Regions from separate parts of the Marinobacter sp. CP1 genome, predicted to be linked through region 2. Evidence: riboswitches for the same ligand, from Rfam matches in the RefSeq annotation. Region 2 holds a riboswitch; the other holds the start of a gene.

Region 1 (6,349 bases), 2.0 Mb from region 2:
ATGTGCAGCATCTGGATGACCTGCTTCTGCGACGAACGCGGTTAGGCATGGTACTACCGAATGCCGGCGAAGCCCTTCTCCCGCAGATTCGTAACCACTGCCAGCCGCTGCTTGGTTGGGCTGACCAGCGTTGGGAGGAGGAACAGGCCCGCTATCTGTCGATCTATCACAACGCCTATTCGCTGCCACCGCAGGAGGCCTCCGATGCCAGCTGAGCCGCTCATCCTGGCCATCGACAATGGCACCCAGAGCGTTCGGGCGCTGCTCTTCGATACCAGTGGCAATCTGGTGGGCAAAGGCAAGCAGGAAATAGAGCCCTATTTTTCGAGAGAGCCCGGCTGGGCCGAGCAGCACCCGGACTACTTCTGGGAGCAGCTCGCGGAAGCCTGCCAATTGCTCTGGAGCTCCACAGACGCGACACCGGATCAGGTTGCCGGCGTTACCGTGACCACCCAGCGCGGCACCGTCATAAATCTGGATGAAAATGGACAGCCTCTACGTCCGGCAATCATCTGGCTCGACCAGCGCCATGCAAGGGTAGAAGGCCCCGTCAAAGGGCCCTGGGGATGGCTGTTCAAAGTTGCCCGTCTGGCAGACACTATCAACCGGTTCCGGGAAAAAACCCAGGCCAACTGGATCGCTCAGAATGAACCCGAGATCTGGGCCAAAACCCGGCATTTCCTGTTGCTGTCCGGCTATCTCAACTACCGACTCACTGGAGAATTCCGGGACTCGACCGGCAGCCAGGTGGGATACCTGCCATTCGACTATAAAAAGCATCGCTGGGCCGGCCGGCGGGATTTCAAATGGCAGACGATGCCAGTCGAGCCTTCCATGCTGCCTGAGCTGGTTGCACCCGGCGAAACACTGGGCCATTTGACCGACGAAGCCTGCAAGCACCTGGGCCTGGCAAGAAGCCTCCCAGTAATCGCCGCAGCTTCCGACAAGGCCTGTGAAATTCTCGGCTCCGGCGGGCTGACACCCGATATTGGCTGTATGAGCTATGGCACCACTGCCACCATCAACACCACCAGCCAGCGTTACGTCGAGCCGATCCGGCTGATGCCGCCCTATCCCTCTGCATTGCCCGGTCACTATTCCACGGAGGTCATGATCTACCGGGGTTTCTGGATGGTGAGCTGGTTCAAGCGGGAGTTCGGGCTAAGAGAGCAGAAACTGGCCGAGGAAAGAGGTATCGAGCCGGAAGCGTTGTTCGATGAACTGGTCAAGGCAGTGCCGCCCGGATCCATGGGCCTGATGCTGCAGCCCTACTGGTCACCCGGCGTGCGCCAGCCGGGGCCGGAAGCGAAAGGCTCGATCATCGGGTTCGGGGACGTTCACACCCGCTCCCACATTTATCGCGCAATCCTCGAAGGTCTTGCCTACGCGCTCCGGGAAGGAAAGGAAAAAATCGAGAAGCGAAGCGGCGTGAAGATCAGGAAGTTGCGAGTGGCCGGCGGTGGCTCACAGAGCGATGCAGCGATGCAGCTTACCGCCGATGTGTTCGGGTTACCGGCCGAGAGGCCTCACACCTATGAGACCTCCGGGCTCGGCGCCGCCATTGATGCGGCTGTAGGGCTGGGGCTACATCCGGATTTCGACACCGCCGTGGCGAAGATGACCCGGGTTGGCGACGTTTTTCATCCCAACGAAGAAACCCGGGCTCTTTACCAGCGGCTGTATTCCGAGGTTTATCTGAAGATGTACCCTCAGCTTCAACCCCTGTACCGGAAAATCCGCGAGATTACCGGCTATCCCCGGTAACACTCTCAGCAACCAACTCAGCGGTAATCGCAGAGAGCGTCCAGCCCAGGTGACCGTGACCGGTGTTGTAGAACACGGTCGGCAGGCGGCCTGGCCCAACCCTTGGCATCATGTTCGGCAGCATTGGCCGCAAGCCTGCCCAGGGCACTACCTTGCGAGTACAGACACCTGGGAAGCACTGCTCAACCCAACGGGTGAGCGGGCGGATGCGGTCGTCCTTGATATCGCGGTTGTAACCGCTGAACTCGGCGGTACCGGCAACCCGGAAACGACCATCGCCCAGGCGACTGGTGACGATCTTGGTAGCATCGTCCAGCAAGCTGACGGTTGGTGCCGCCTTTTGCGAGGCTTCGTCGTCCAGCTCCACGGTAATTGAGTACCCCTTAACCGGATAGATATTCACCCGGTCACCCAGCTTTTTCGCGAGCCCGCGGCTGCCGACGCCGGCACAGATCACCACGCCGTCAAATGTGTCCCGGGACTGTTCGGTGCCATCGTGGGCGGTCACCCAGGCATTACGCTCATCGGCGCTCAGCTCGGTCACCGTGTGGCCATAACAGGTTTTAACGCCCAGCCGCTTGATGGCATCCGCCAGTCCATTGGTGAACTTGTGAATATCACCGGTGGAGTCACTCTCTGTGAAAAACCCGCCGTAATAGTTGCCGGCCAGGGTCGGCTCGATGGATTTCATTTCCTCCGGGGTCACCGACCGGCGCTCAAGGCCACCAGCCGCCAGCAGGCGCGATACTTTTTCAGCGTGATCAAACCCGGCCTTGTCCCGGTAGATGTGCAGGATACCCTGCTTCTTCAGATCGAAATCGATGCCTTCTTCCTGCGCCCAGGCAAACAGGTGGTCACGGGCAGCAATGGCCAGGCGGGCAGTTTCCGTGGTGTTCTTTTCATACTGGGGAATGGCGGCAATGAACTCGGCGAACCAGCTCAGCTTGTGCCAGGAAGGCTTGGGATTGACCAGCAGTGGCGCATCCCGGCGGGACATCCACTTGATGCCCTTCATCACGGTCTGCCAGTTGTTCCAGACCTCTGCGTTGGAAGCGGAGAGCTGTCCACCGTTGGCGAAGGAGGTTTCCATCGCCGCATAGCGATGCTTCTCGTAAACCGTAACGTCAAGCCCGCGCTTGGCAAGGGTGTAGGCCGTGGTAATACCAGTGATACCACCGCCAATTACTGCGATTCGCTTCATTCCAATCTCCGTGAGCGCCAAGGGTTTCCTCCCTGCTCGAAATGGCAGAAAGCACCCCTTCCGTCACGGGACCTGAGAGATTCACGAGCCGTTTTAACGAAAACGGTCGTTTGCTCCTTCGGTGTGCCGACTGACGCGATTGTCGACAGCTCTTCGGAAAGTATTCATGTCAGCGGTCCTTTTGCCTGAGAGTTTCCGGGGCAGTTGCTCCTTCGGCGCTGATCGCAAGGGATTCAGTCTCTCCCGCAGACATGTCTGATTGGTAATAAAACCCAACCCACGGGCCTAAACATAGCAAATAACCCGGAGCCAGGAAACCGGCCTCTGCACAGCTTGGGCCGTATGGGTTAAGGTAAAAGCCATGAAACACGCCTCGAAGACCCGCAAACAGCTCCAGCAGCAACTGGAACAGGCCCACGACTACGAGCAGTGGTGCGAGGCCGCTACCGCGCTCGATGACATGGACGGGCTGCTGGCCTGGCGCGAGCAGGAAGAAACCGGGATGCTGCATGAAAGCCTGATGCGCAAGCACATGGGCCTCATGGACCATTGCCGGCAGAATGGCGACACACGGCGACTGATCCGGATCCTTCAGGAGAGCCTCTACCGTCACCTGGGCGAATTATCCAATCCCGATCTTTACACCGTGGCGCGCAGCGGCACCAACCGGTTAGTGGGTGAATTCCTGGATGCCGTCGAGACGTCCATGGAATTCATTTGCGATCACCCTATTCCGGAAGTGACAACCGCCCGAAAACTGAAAATGTTTCAGGACGCCGAGCGGGTCTATGGCCGGCCAGCCCTGATGCTCAGCGGGGGTGCGGCCTTTGGTATTTACCATATCGGTGTTACCCGGGCGCTCTGGCGACAGGATCTGCTGCCGGATGTCATGGCAGGCTCCAGCATGGGTGCCATCGTGGCGGGTGCCATCTGCAAACGGGACGACAAGGAACTGGCAGAGTTTTTTAACCATCCGGAACGGATTCACCTGAATGCCTTCCACTGGCTCGGCGTCACGGAAGGCTTGAGGGCTGGCCATGCCATGGATCCGCGCCAACTTCAGGAGCATCTCCAGCACAATCTTGGCAGCGTCAGTTTCAAGGAAGCCTATGAGCACAGTGGCCGAACACTGAATATCTCCGTCTCCCCCACCCGCACCCAGCAGAAGCCACGGCCACTCATCGAGCAGGCCTACGCCATGACCAGTCAGCAATACCTCGGGGACATCAACATCCATTTCCCGCCCAAGGCGTCCCTTTACCGAAAGGTCCTCTCCAACCCGACCCCTGAAGATCTCGAGATGTATATCAATCTCGGTGAACAGGCCACATGGCCACGGCTGGCCATGATCAAGGACCAGACCAGGATCAGCCGGGCATTCGATCGCTGTATCGCCAGGCTGGAGCAAGAGCTGGAGCAGGAAACCGCAGAGCAGACTGCAACGCCGCTCTAAAGACAGCACCGCCCTACCGATCAGTAAACCAACTAGATAACCCTGGGATCCCGAACTATTCTCATTCTATTGCATCATCGCTTCGCGAAACGTTTATCGCTAATCATGAGGATGCTGACAAGCAATGGATATTGGACAAGGAAGTCGATCGGCTACCGAGGACAGTGAAAACAGGTTTTACGAGCTGATCGAAAGTCTGCCCATGGTGGCTGTGCAGGGATACGACAGACACCGTAGGGTAATTTATTGGAATGAAGCAAGCGCCCGCCTATACGGCTATTCCCGCGACGAAGCACTTGGGCAGCTTTTGGAAGACCTCATCATTCCCGATCACATGCGTAACGGTGTGATCGAAGCGCACCGCAATTGGCTTGAAAAAAACATCAGCATTCCCTCCGACGAACTTGAACTGAAACACAAAGAAGGACATCTGGTTCCCGTTTACTCAAGCCATGTGATGATCAAACAGGACAGCGGGGCCTGTGAAATGTTCTGCATCGACATAAGCCTCGAAGAGCAGAAACAAGCCAGAGACGAGCTTTATCGGCGCGCGAGTTTTGACGACCTGACCGGATTACCCAACCGGCACTTTATGGAAGCCGAGTTGTCGAGTCGACTGGATGAGGCTGATCGCCTGCAGCAGGAATTGGCAGTCGTCTTTATCGATCTGGACAATTTCAAGATTATCAACGATACGCTTGGCCATCATCATGGTGACAGCCTTCTGAAAGCGGTGGCCGAAACCTTGAGGGCCGAACTTCGAGGCGGAGACCTGTTGAGCCGCTTTGGCGGGGACGAGTTTGTCTTGCTGATCTTCGATTTCGAAGGCCCTGAAGGTATTCACGAACTTGTTTGTCGGTTGATAGACGCTCTGGAACACAGAGTGCATCTGGAGGGCGATTGTTACCAGGTTACCGCCAGCTTCGGCGTGAGTCTTTTCCCGCATAATGGCACCACCGTGGCCGAGCTGATGGGCAATGCAGACGCGGCCATGTACCAGGCCAAAGAAACCGGCAAGAACGGCGTGTGTTTCTATACCCCCGACATCAACGACAGGCTGGTCCATTATCAAGAAATCACCAACCTGCTCAGAGACGCCTTGAATAACGATGGGCTGGAATTGTTTTTCCAGCCCCAGATCAGCCTGGCTGATCGAAAAAGCGACTCCTGCGAGGCACTTCTCCGCTGTTTTCACGGTCAATCCCGAGCAGTGTCGCCAGCTACTTTCATTCCAGTGGCTGAGAAGTCCGGTCTCATCAACCGGATTGGCGAATGGGTTATCGAAGCAGCCTGCAAGCAACTCGACGCATGGCAGGAAACCCCTCTGAAAAACCTGCGGGTTGATATCAACCTATCGGGACGACAGCTCACCAATCCACACCTTGCGAGCCATATTCTCGAAACGGTGGAACGTTACAATCTTCAGCCTCACCAGCTTGGGGTGGAGCTGACTGAAAACGAGGTTTTCGGCAGCGATGAAAACCAAACCAAACAGTTAGAAAAACTGAAACAGGCAGGCGTGCACATTTCGATCGATGACTTCGGTACCGGGCACTCCTCTCTCGTCTATCTCAGAAAACTCCCGGTTTGTGGAATCAAAATCGACAGGAGCTTTCTGCAACATGCGATGCAGGATAGCGCCGACATGGCCATCATGGAGGCAATGGTTACCGTTGGCCACAGCCTGGGCCTAAGCGTGCTGGTCGAAGGTGTTGAGACGGATGAACAGGCCCAATTGGTCACCGAACTGGGTTGTGATCTCGCTCAGGGTTTTCTCTATGCCAAGCCCATGCCGGCAAACAAAGTTGAAGAATTCCTGACCAGCTTCTGATCAGGAAAACACTACCCTTGTTCAAACTCCCGAACCAGCTCCTGCAGAAAATACAGCCCGGCCGAACTCAGGAAACAGCGCCCCGCACCCGCGCGAAACA
Region 2 (6,349 bases):
CATCGGAGCGGTCGCAAGAGCCCCGGGAAGGCGGGCTGGCGGAGGCGCTGATAGCCGGTATCGGCAGTCATCAGCTCGAAGGACTTATCCGGCAGTACCTGCCTGAGGTGGAAGCCGGGTTGCTGGACAGTAGTCGAGATCTCCTGGAGGTATGGCTTCAGGAGCGTGGAAACCAGTGCGCCATGGCTGAAGCCCTTGGCTGCCATAGAAATACCATCCGGAACCGGATGAATCGGTTGGTCGCGGAGATGCCTCCGGAGTCTGAACCGAATGAATATTTCAAAACCCTGGTGCTGGCCCATCTGTTGTCGCGGCCATGATTCAAGCCAGCGGAAAATCTGTGTGGAGATGTTATGAGTGAAAATCTGAACGCTATTACCAATGCTCGGTTGCAGGGCCGTGAGGGGTTATTCCGGCTGACCATCACCGATGGAAAATTCAGCAGTGTCACGGCGCAGGATGCGACTGAAAGCGTTGCCGAGAACCAGCTGGACGCCGGCGGAAATCTGGTCGCTCCTCCTTTCGTGGAGCCGCACATCCACCTGGATGCGGCCATGACCGCCGGCGAGCCACGCTGGAACCAGAGTGGTACCTTGTTTGAAGGTATCGAGTGTTGGTCTGAGCGCAAAGCCAGCCTGACTCACGACGACGTGATCGGTCGGGCCGAACAGACGTTGAAGCTGTTTGCCGATAACGGCATTCAGCACGTCCGCACCCACGTGGACGTGACGGACCCCAAGCTGACAGGGCTGAAGGCCATGCTGGAAGTGCGTGAGCGTATGGCTGACACAGTAGACCTGCAGATTGTCGCTTTTCCCCAGGAAGGTCTCTGGTCATTTCCCCAGGGCAAGGAGCTGATGGAAGAGGCGGTTCGTCTGGGGGCCGATGTGGTCGGTGGCATTCCCCATTTCGAATTCACTCGAGATTACGGCGTTGAATCGGTTCAATGGCTGGTGGCGTTGGCCCACAAAAACGACCTTCTCGTAGACGTGCATTGCGACGAGATCGACGATCCCGAATCCCGATTCCTGGAAGTGCTCGCTGCCGAGGCGCTCAAGCTGGATTATGGCTCACGGGTCACCGCCAGCCATACCTGTGCCATGGGCTCGTACAACGACCATTACTGCAGCCGGCTGTTCCGCCTGTTGAAGAAATCCGGCCTGCGCTTCCTGTCGATGCCCACCGAAAGCCTGCACCTGCAGGGCCGCTTCGATGGTTATCCGAAACGTCGTGGCCTGACCCGGGTTCCGGAACTGCTGGATGCGGGACTGAAGGTGGCCTTCGGCCAGGATTCCATCCGCGATCCCTGGTATCCACTGGGCAACGGCAACATGCTCCGTACCCTGGACGTAGGCCTGCACGCCTGCCACATGCTGGGCATGGGTTGGATTGATCGGTCGCTGGAGCTGATCACCGACAACGGTGCTGCAGCATTGGATCTGGACGAATACGGCATCGAGGAGGGACTTCCGGCTCGCTGTGTTGTTCTGCAGGGGCAGTCGCCCTACGAGGTGCTGTTGGGCCAGTTGCCGGTTGCCGCGTCTATTCGTGATGGCCGTGTTCTGATAAACCGGCAGGGTTGATGCCCGTTGAAGTAGAAGCTACAGATTCCCCGGTTTGCTAACCGGGGAATCTGCTCAACTACTCTGGTGTTCAGCGTAGCGACTTCAGGGCCGTTGCCCATTTCGCCATTTCGTCCAGCATGGCATTGGCAGAGCCGGTGTGATGCTCGGCAGGGAGGAAGTTGCGCTGGTCATCCAGTTTCTCCCACGGCATCTGCACCATTACTCCTTCCACCATCGGCATCATTTTCAGCGTAGTAACCAGCTGCTTGGCAACCTGGGCTGAACGGAGTCCACCGGAAACACCGCCGTAGCTGACAAACCCGCAAGGCTTATAGTTCCACTCGTTGTATACGTAGTTCAACGCGTTCGTGAACGATGGCGGCGGGCAAAAATTGTACTCGGGAATGACGAAGACGTAGGCATCTGCCTTATTTACGCTCGCTGACCAGGCTTTGGTGTGCTCATGCTCATATTTCTGCATGCGAGGATGGTTTGTAGTTTCATGGGGTGTCCTTAGATAGCGGTCACAAGCCGTCGAAGGCTGCTTAGTGAATCCGTGTAGGAATGTCTGCTTGGAAAAGCAGCATAAAGGGCGCCTCTTCAAAAAGATAACGGAGTAACCAGTAAGAATTAGTCAAAAATTCTGAGCCTATCAGCCCGCCGCCTCGCTCGACGTTAGCTTCCTATCTCTCTATAATGCCCGGTCTCGCAGGAGAGTGGGCCGTTGGCCCCGCCGAAGGCGCAAACTCCCATAAACGCTCAGGCACAGGTACTGCGAGCATCATCTAACGCCGTCTGGAGAGCGACTGCCACCGCAGTCCACCGAAGGGGCAAGCAGAGCCAGGCTCTGTAAACTCTCAGGTATCAGGGACAGGGGGAGAGGCCACAGAAACTCAGGAGTCCTGTGTGCTGACCTCTATCTATATGATTGCCATTACCGCCGAAGCCATGTCGGGAGCCCTCACCGCCGGGCGGAGGAACATGGATCTGTTTGGTGTCGCTGTAATTGCGTTTTTTACCGCCCTTGGTGGCGGAACTGTCCGGGACATTCTTCTGGGTAATTTCCCAGTCACCTGGACCCAGCACCCTCGCTATATCTACATGACCATTACCGGTGGCCTTGTCACCATCGTGATTGCGCGCTTCATGCGGCATCTGCATCAGTTGTTTCTGGTTCTGGATGCCATAGGTCTGGTGGCTTTTACGGTTATTGGCTGCAATGTCGCGCTCAAGCTGGGCTATGACACCGTGGTGGTGGTCATGGCCGGCATCACAACAGGGATCTTTGGCGGTATCATCCGGGATATCTTATGTAACCGCACCCCGCAGGTGCTGCGCCACGAACTCTACGCCAGCGTTTCACTGATGGTGGCTTTCCTGTACCTGACCTTGCTTCGCCAAGGGGTGGGCGAGAATGTCACTCTTTTGGCCGCTTTCAGTCTCGGGCTGCTTCTGCGTATGGCGGCCATTCGCTGGGGGTTGTCGTTGCCAGTATTCAGCTATTCGCAGACACGCTGGGAATGAGCGCGATGTGGGTTTGAGAAAGCCCTCGAATTGTGGGCATGGTCTAGCCTCAGACCTTTTCATCGTTTCATTTCCTCGTGAACTGAGCTAACGTAGCTTGCTAAGATTTTTCCTTTTTCAGAGTCGCTGAGTTTCAAAATGAAAACCGGTTTTTACTTCATCCATTCCGTTTTATCAGCGGCGGCATTTCTGGCTGCCGGGCCTCGCCGTATTTGCCATTCCTTTCGCTGAATTCGTCGAATCCCTCGTCGAATTCGGCGAAACCCTCTGAACACATCCCCTAACTGAACCTTGCCTTGCGGGCCTATAGGAGTCGGTATGTCCGAACGTCCAGCTATTTATGTCTTAGAACAGGATTTTGATCGTTTATCTGCGATGTTGGAGAAACAGCTACATGGCACTGAAACAGCCGAAGCGCTTGCGCTCGAGCTTGATAGAGCAACTCTGGTTGATGCCGAAAAGCTGCCTTCCGGCACCGTCACCATGAATTCTCTGGTCCATTTTAAAAATGAGAGTAACGACGCCGAGTACACGAAGAGACTCGTGTACTCGACCCCGCGAGACGGAAGCGAGGAGTGTGTATCCGTCCTGGCTCCGGCGGGTGCAGCCTTGCTGGGTCTTCGGGTAGGCGATCGTATTGATTGGCCTTTGGCTGGAAAGAACCAGCTGCGTCTGAAAATTATCCATGTGACTCACGCAAACTGAACGAGGAAGATGCATGCACCAGAAAGCCCCCCTTGACCAGCTGTATGAGCAGGTCGTCCTGAGAAATCCCGCGGAACCTGAATTTCATCAGGCCGTTCTGGAAGTTCTCGACTCGCTGGCGCCGGTGATTGCCAAGCATCCCGAGTATAAGGAAGCGAAGCTCCTTGAGCGTATTTGCGAACCAGAGCGGCAAATCATTTTCAGGGTCCCCTGGGTGGATGACTCTGGTACCGTGCAGATCAACCGGGGGTTTCGCGTTGAATTCAACTCGGCCCTTGGGCCCTACAAGGGGGGCTTGCGGTTCCATCCTTCCGTCAATCTGGGCGTGGTGAAATTTCTGGGTTTCGAGCAGATCTTCAAGAACTCTCTGAGCGGTATGCCGATCGGCGGAGGCAAGGGTGGTTCCGACTTTGATCCCAAGGGCCGATCTGACAATGAGATCATGCGGTTTTGCCAATCCTTCATGACCGAACTGTATCGGCATATTGGCGAGTACACCGACGTGCCAGCAGGCGACATCGGCGTAGGAGCCAGGGAGATTGGTTTTCTGTTCGGGCAATACAAGCGCCTCACCAACCGTTACGAATCTGGCGTGCTGACTGGTAAGGGCCTCGGATGGGGCGGTGCTCGTGTGCGCAAGGAAGCGACAGGTTACGGAACGGTTTATTTTGTCCGGGAGATGCTGGCGGCTCAAGGTTCCGATCTGGAGGGCAAGGACGTGGTAGTTTCCGGCTCCGGGAACGTCGCAATTTATGCGATGGAGAAGGTTCAGCAGTTTGGGGGCAGGGTGATCGCCTGCTCCGATTCCAGTGGCTACGTTTACGACCCGGGCGGAATCGATGTTGGGCTGGTTCGCCAGATCAAAGAGACGGAACGCGGCCGAATCAGCGATTATGCCGCCCGGCGGCAGAATGGAAGCGATTACGTGCGCGGGGCGTCCATTTGGGAACTGTCCTGTCAGGTAGCCCTGCCGTGCGCCACTCAGAACGAGGTGACCGGGGGCGACGCGAAGGCGTTGATTCGCAATGGCGTCCTGGCGGTTGCTGAAGGTGCCAATATGCCGTGCACTCCAGACGCGGTGAAGTTGTTCCGCGACGCCGGCATTTTATTTGGTCCTGCAAAAGCGGCTAATGCCGGTGGCGTGGCTACCAGCGCGCTGGAAATGCAGCAGAACGCCTCCCGGGACTCCTGGAGTTTCGATTACAGCGAACACCGCCTTAAGGACATCATGATCGAAATTCACCGCTCCTGTTTTGAAACCGCTGAAGAATACGGCCGGCCGGGAGACTACGTATTTGGCGCCAATACCACAGGCTTTTGCCGGGTTGCTGATGCGATGCTGGCGTTTGGGGTTATTTAAATAGTCTGGAGGCGCCTTCTGTTCGTGTAGCGCAGGCCTGCCCTTTGCCGAGGCGGGACTAAACGGGGTATTCATTAGTTCAGAGGTAGCATGACTTCAGTATCGAGATCCGGAGTCTTTTTACTATCCGCAGCGTTCTCCGCAGTTTTTATGGGAACGATCGGTGCCATTTCGGTCTATGCGGGGGTGGGGGCCGAGACGGTTACCTTCTATAGGCTCTTCATTGGGGCCGTTTTGGTGGCGGTTTATCTGCTGGCAACCAGGCAACACAGCAAGATCTTTATGTGGCCCGGTATGAAGGTGTTGGTAACCGGTGCTTTCCTGGCGGGTTTCGTGATGTTTTACATCCTGGCAATGGATTACACCAGTATGGCGAACGCTGTTATGGTGCTTTATCTGGCACCAGTGACGGCCTCTGTGGCGGCTCATTTCTTTCTCGGAGAGCGCCTCACCTCGGCCAGTGTTGGATTGGTCGGATTCGCGCTGCTGGGCTTCGCCATGATGATGGAATTCAACTTCAACCTGAGTGGACGGGCAGAAGAAGCCATCGGTCTGGCCTATGCTTTCTGCGCCATGCTCTGTTACTCGGCGTTTATGTTAACCAATCGTTCCATGGATGACCGTGTTCATGTGTTCAGCCGCAGTGGTTACCAGATGCTCGCTGGTGCTTTGTGCATGTTGCCGCTGGTGCTGCTGGAGAGCGAAGTCATTTCCGGCGCGCAGTGGGGGTGGTTGATTGCTGCCGGTATTCTGCCGGGTTTCCTGGCCATCCTGTTGGCCGTTATCGCTCTGAGGTCTCTGCCCGCGGCCACGTTCGGCACCCTGGCTTATCTGGAGCCCATTACCGTTGTGGCGCTTGCGTGGATACTGTTTGATCAGGGCCTGAATAGCCTCCAGCTGGCCGGCTGCGCCCTGATCATTCTGGCGGGTATTGCGCAGGCGTTGCTGCTGAACCGACGTTCAGAAGCTGAGGAGATACCGGGAGTGCTTGCGGATCTGGATTCCACGGTGTCGGGAGAGAGTTGAAGTTCCGGGAAATGGCTTGTGGGCCAGAAAATGACGCCTGCCTGCACTAGTGTGGGTTAGGGCTATGATGCATTGATGAACTCAGGAGGACGTGAACGATGAGAACCCTGCTACAGTTGGATTTTCCTTACGACGGCCCGTTTGGCGATGAGATGGCGAGTGCGATGGC

The links. Region 2 has a riboswitch for glycine ahead of ACP86_RS11330 (trimeric intracellular cation channel family protein). Riboswitches for the same ligand answer to the same signal wherever they lie in the genome.
Region 1: another riboswitch for glycine. It lies ahead of ACP86_RS20625 (D-amino acid dehydrogenase); the one in region 2 lies ahead of ACP86_RS11330 (trimeric intracellular cation channel family protein).

The regions. Positions count from the first base shown of each region.
Region 1 covers NZ_CP011929.1:4,473,648-4,479,996, reverse strand. Annotated here, with positions in the region: gene ACP86_RS20635 (glycerol-3-phosphate dehydrogenase/oxidase) at 1-215, shown strand, start outside; gene ACP86_RS20630 (FGGY-family carbohydrate kinase) at 205-1,764, shown strand; gene ACP86_RS20625 (D-amino acid dehydrogenase) at 1,745-2,965, opposite strand; glycine riboswitch at 3,129-3,221, opposite strand; gene ACP86_RS20620 (DUF3336 domain-containing protein) at 3,327-4,418, shown strand; gene ACP86_RS20615 (putative bifunctional diguanylate cyclase/phosphodiesterase) at 4,543-6,249, shown strand; gene ACP86_RS20610 (condensin complex protein MksE) at 6,261-6,349, opposite strand, start outside.
Region 2 covers NZ_CP011929.1:2,449,225-2,455,573, forward strand. Annotated here, with positions in the region: gene ACP86_RS11315 (PucR family transcriptional regulator) at 1-320, shown strand, start outside; gene codA (cytosine deaminase) at 354-1,583, shown strand; gene ACP86_RS11325 (NADPH-dependent FMN reductase) at 1,654-2,046, opposite strand; glycine riboswitch at 2,265-2,350, shown strand; glycine riboswitch at 2,351-2,449, shown strand; gene ACP86_RS11330 (trimeric intracellular cation channel family protein) at 2,490-3,089, shown strand; gene rnk (nucleoside diphosphate kinase regulator) at 3,408-3,794, shown strand; gene gdhA (NADP-specific glutamate dehydrogenase) at 3,808-5,154, shown strand; gene ACP86_RS11345 (DMT family transporter) at 5,245-6,180, shown strand; gene ACP86_RS11350 (monooxygenase) at 6,279-6,349, shown strand, end outside.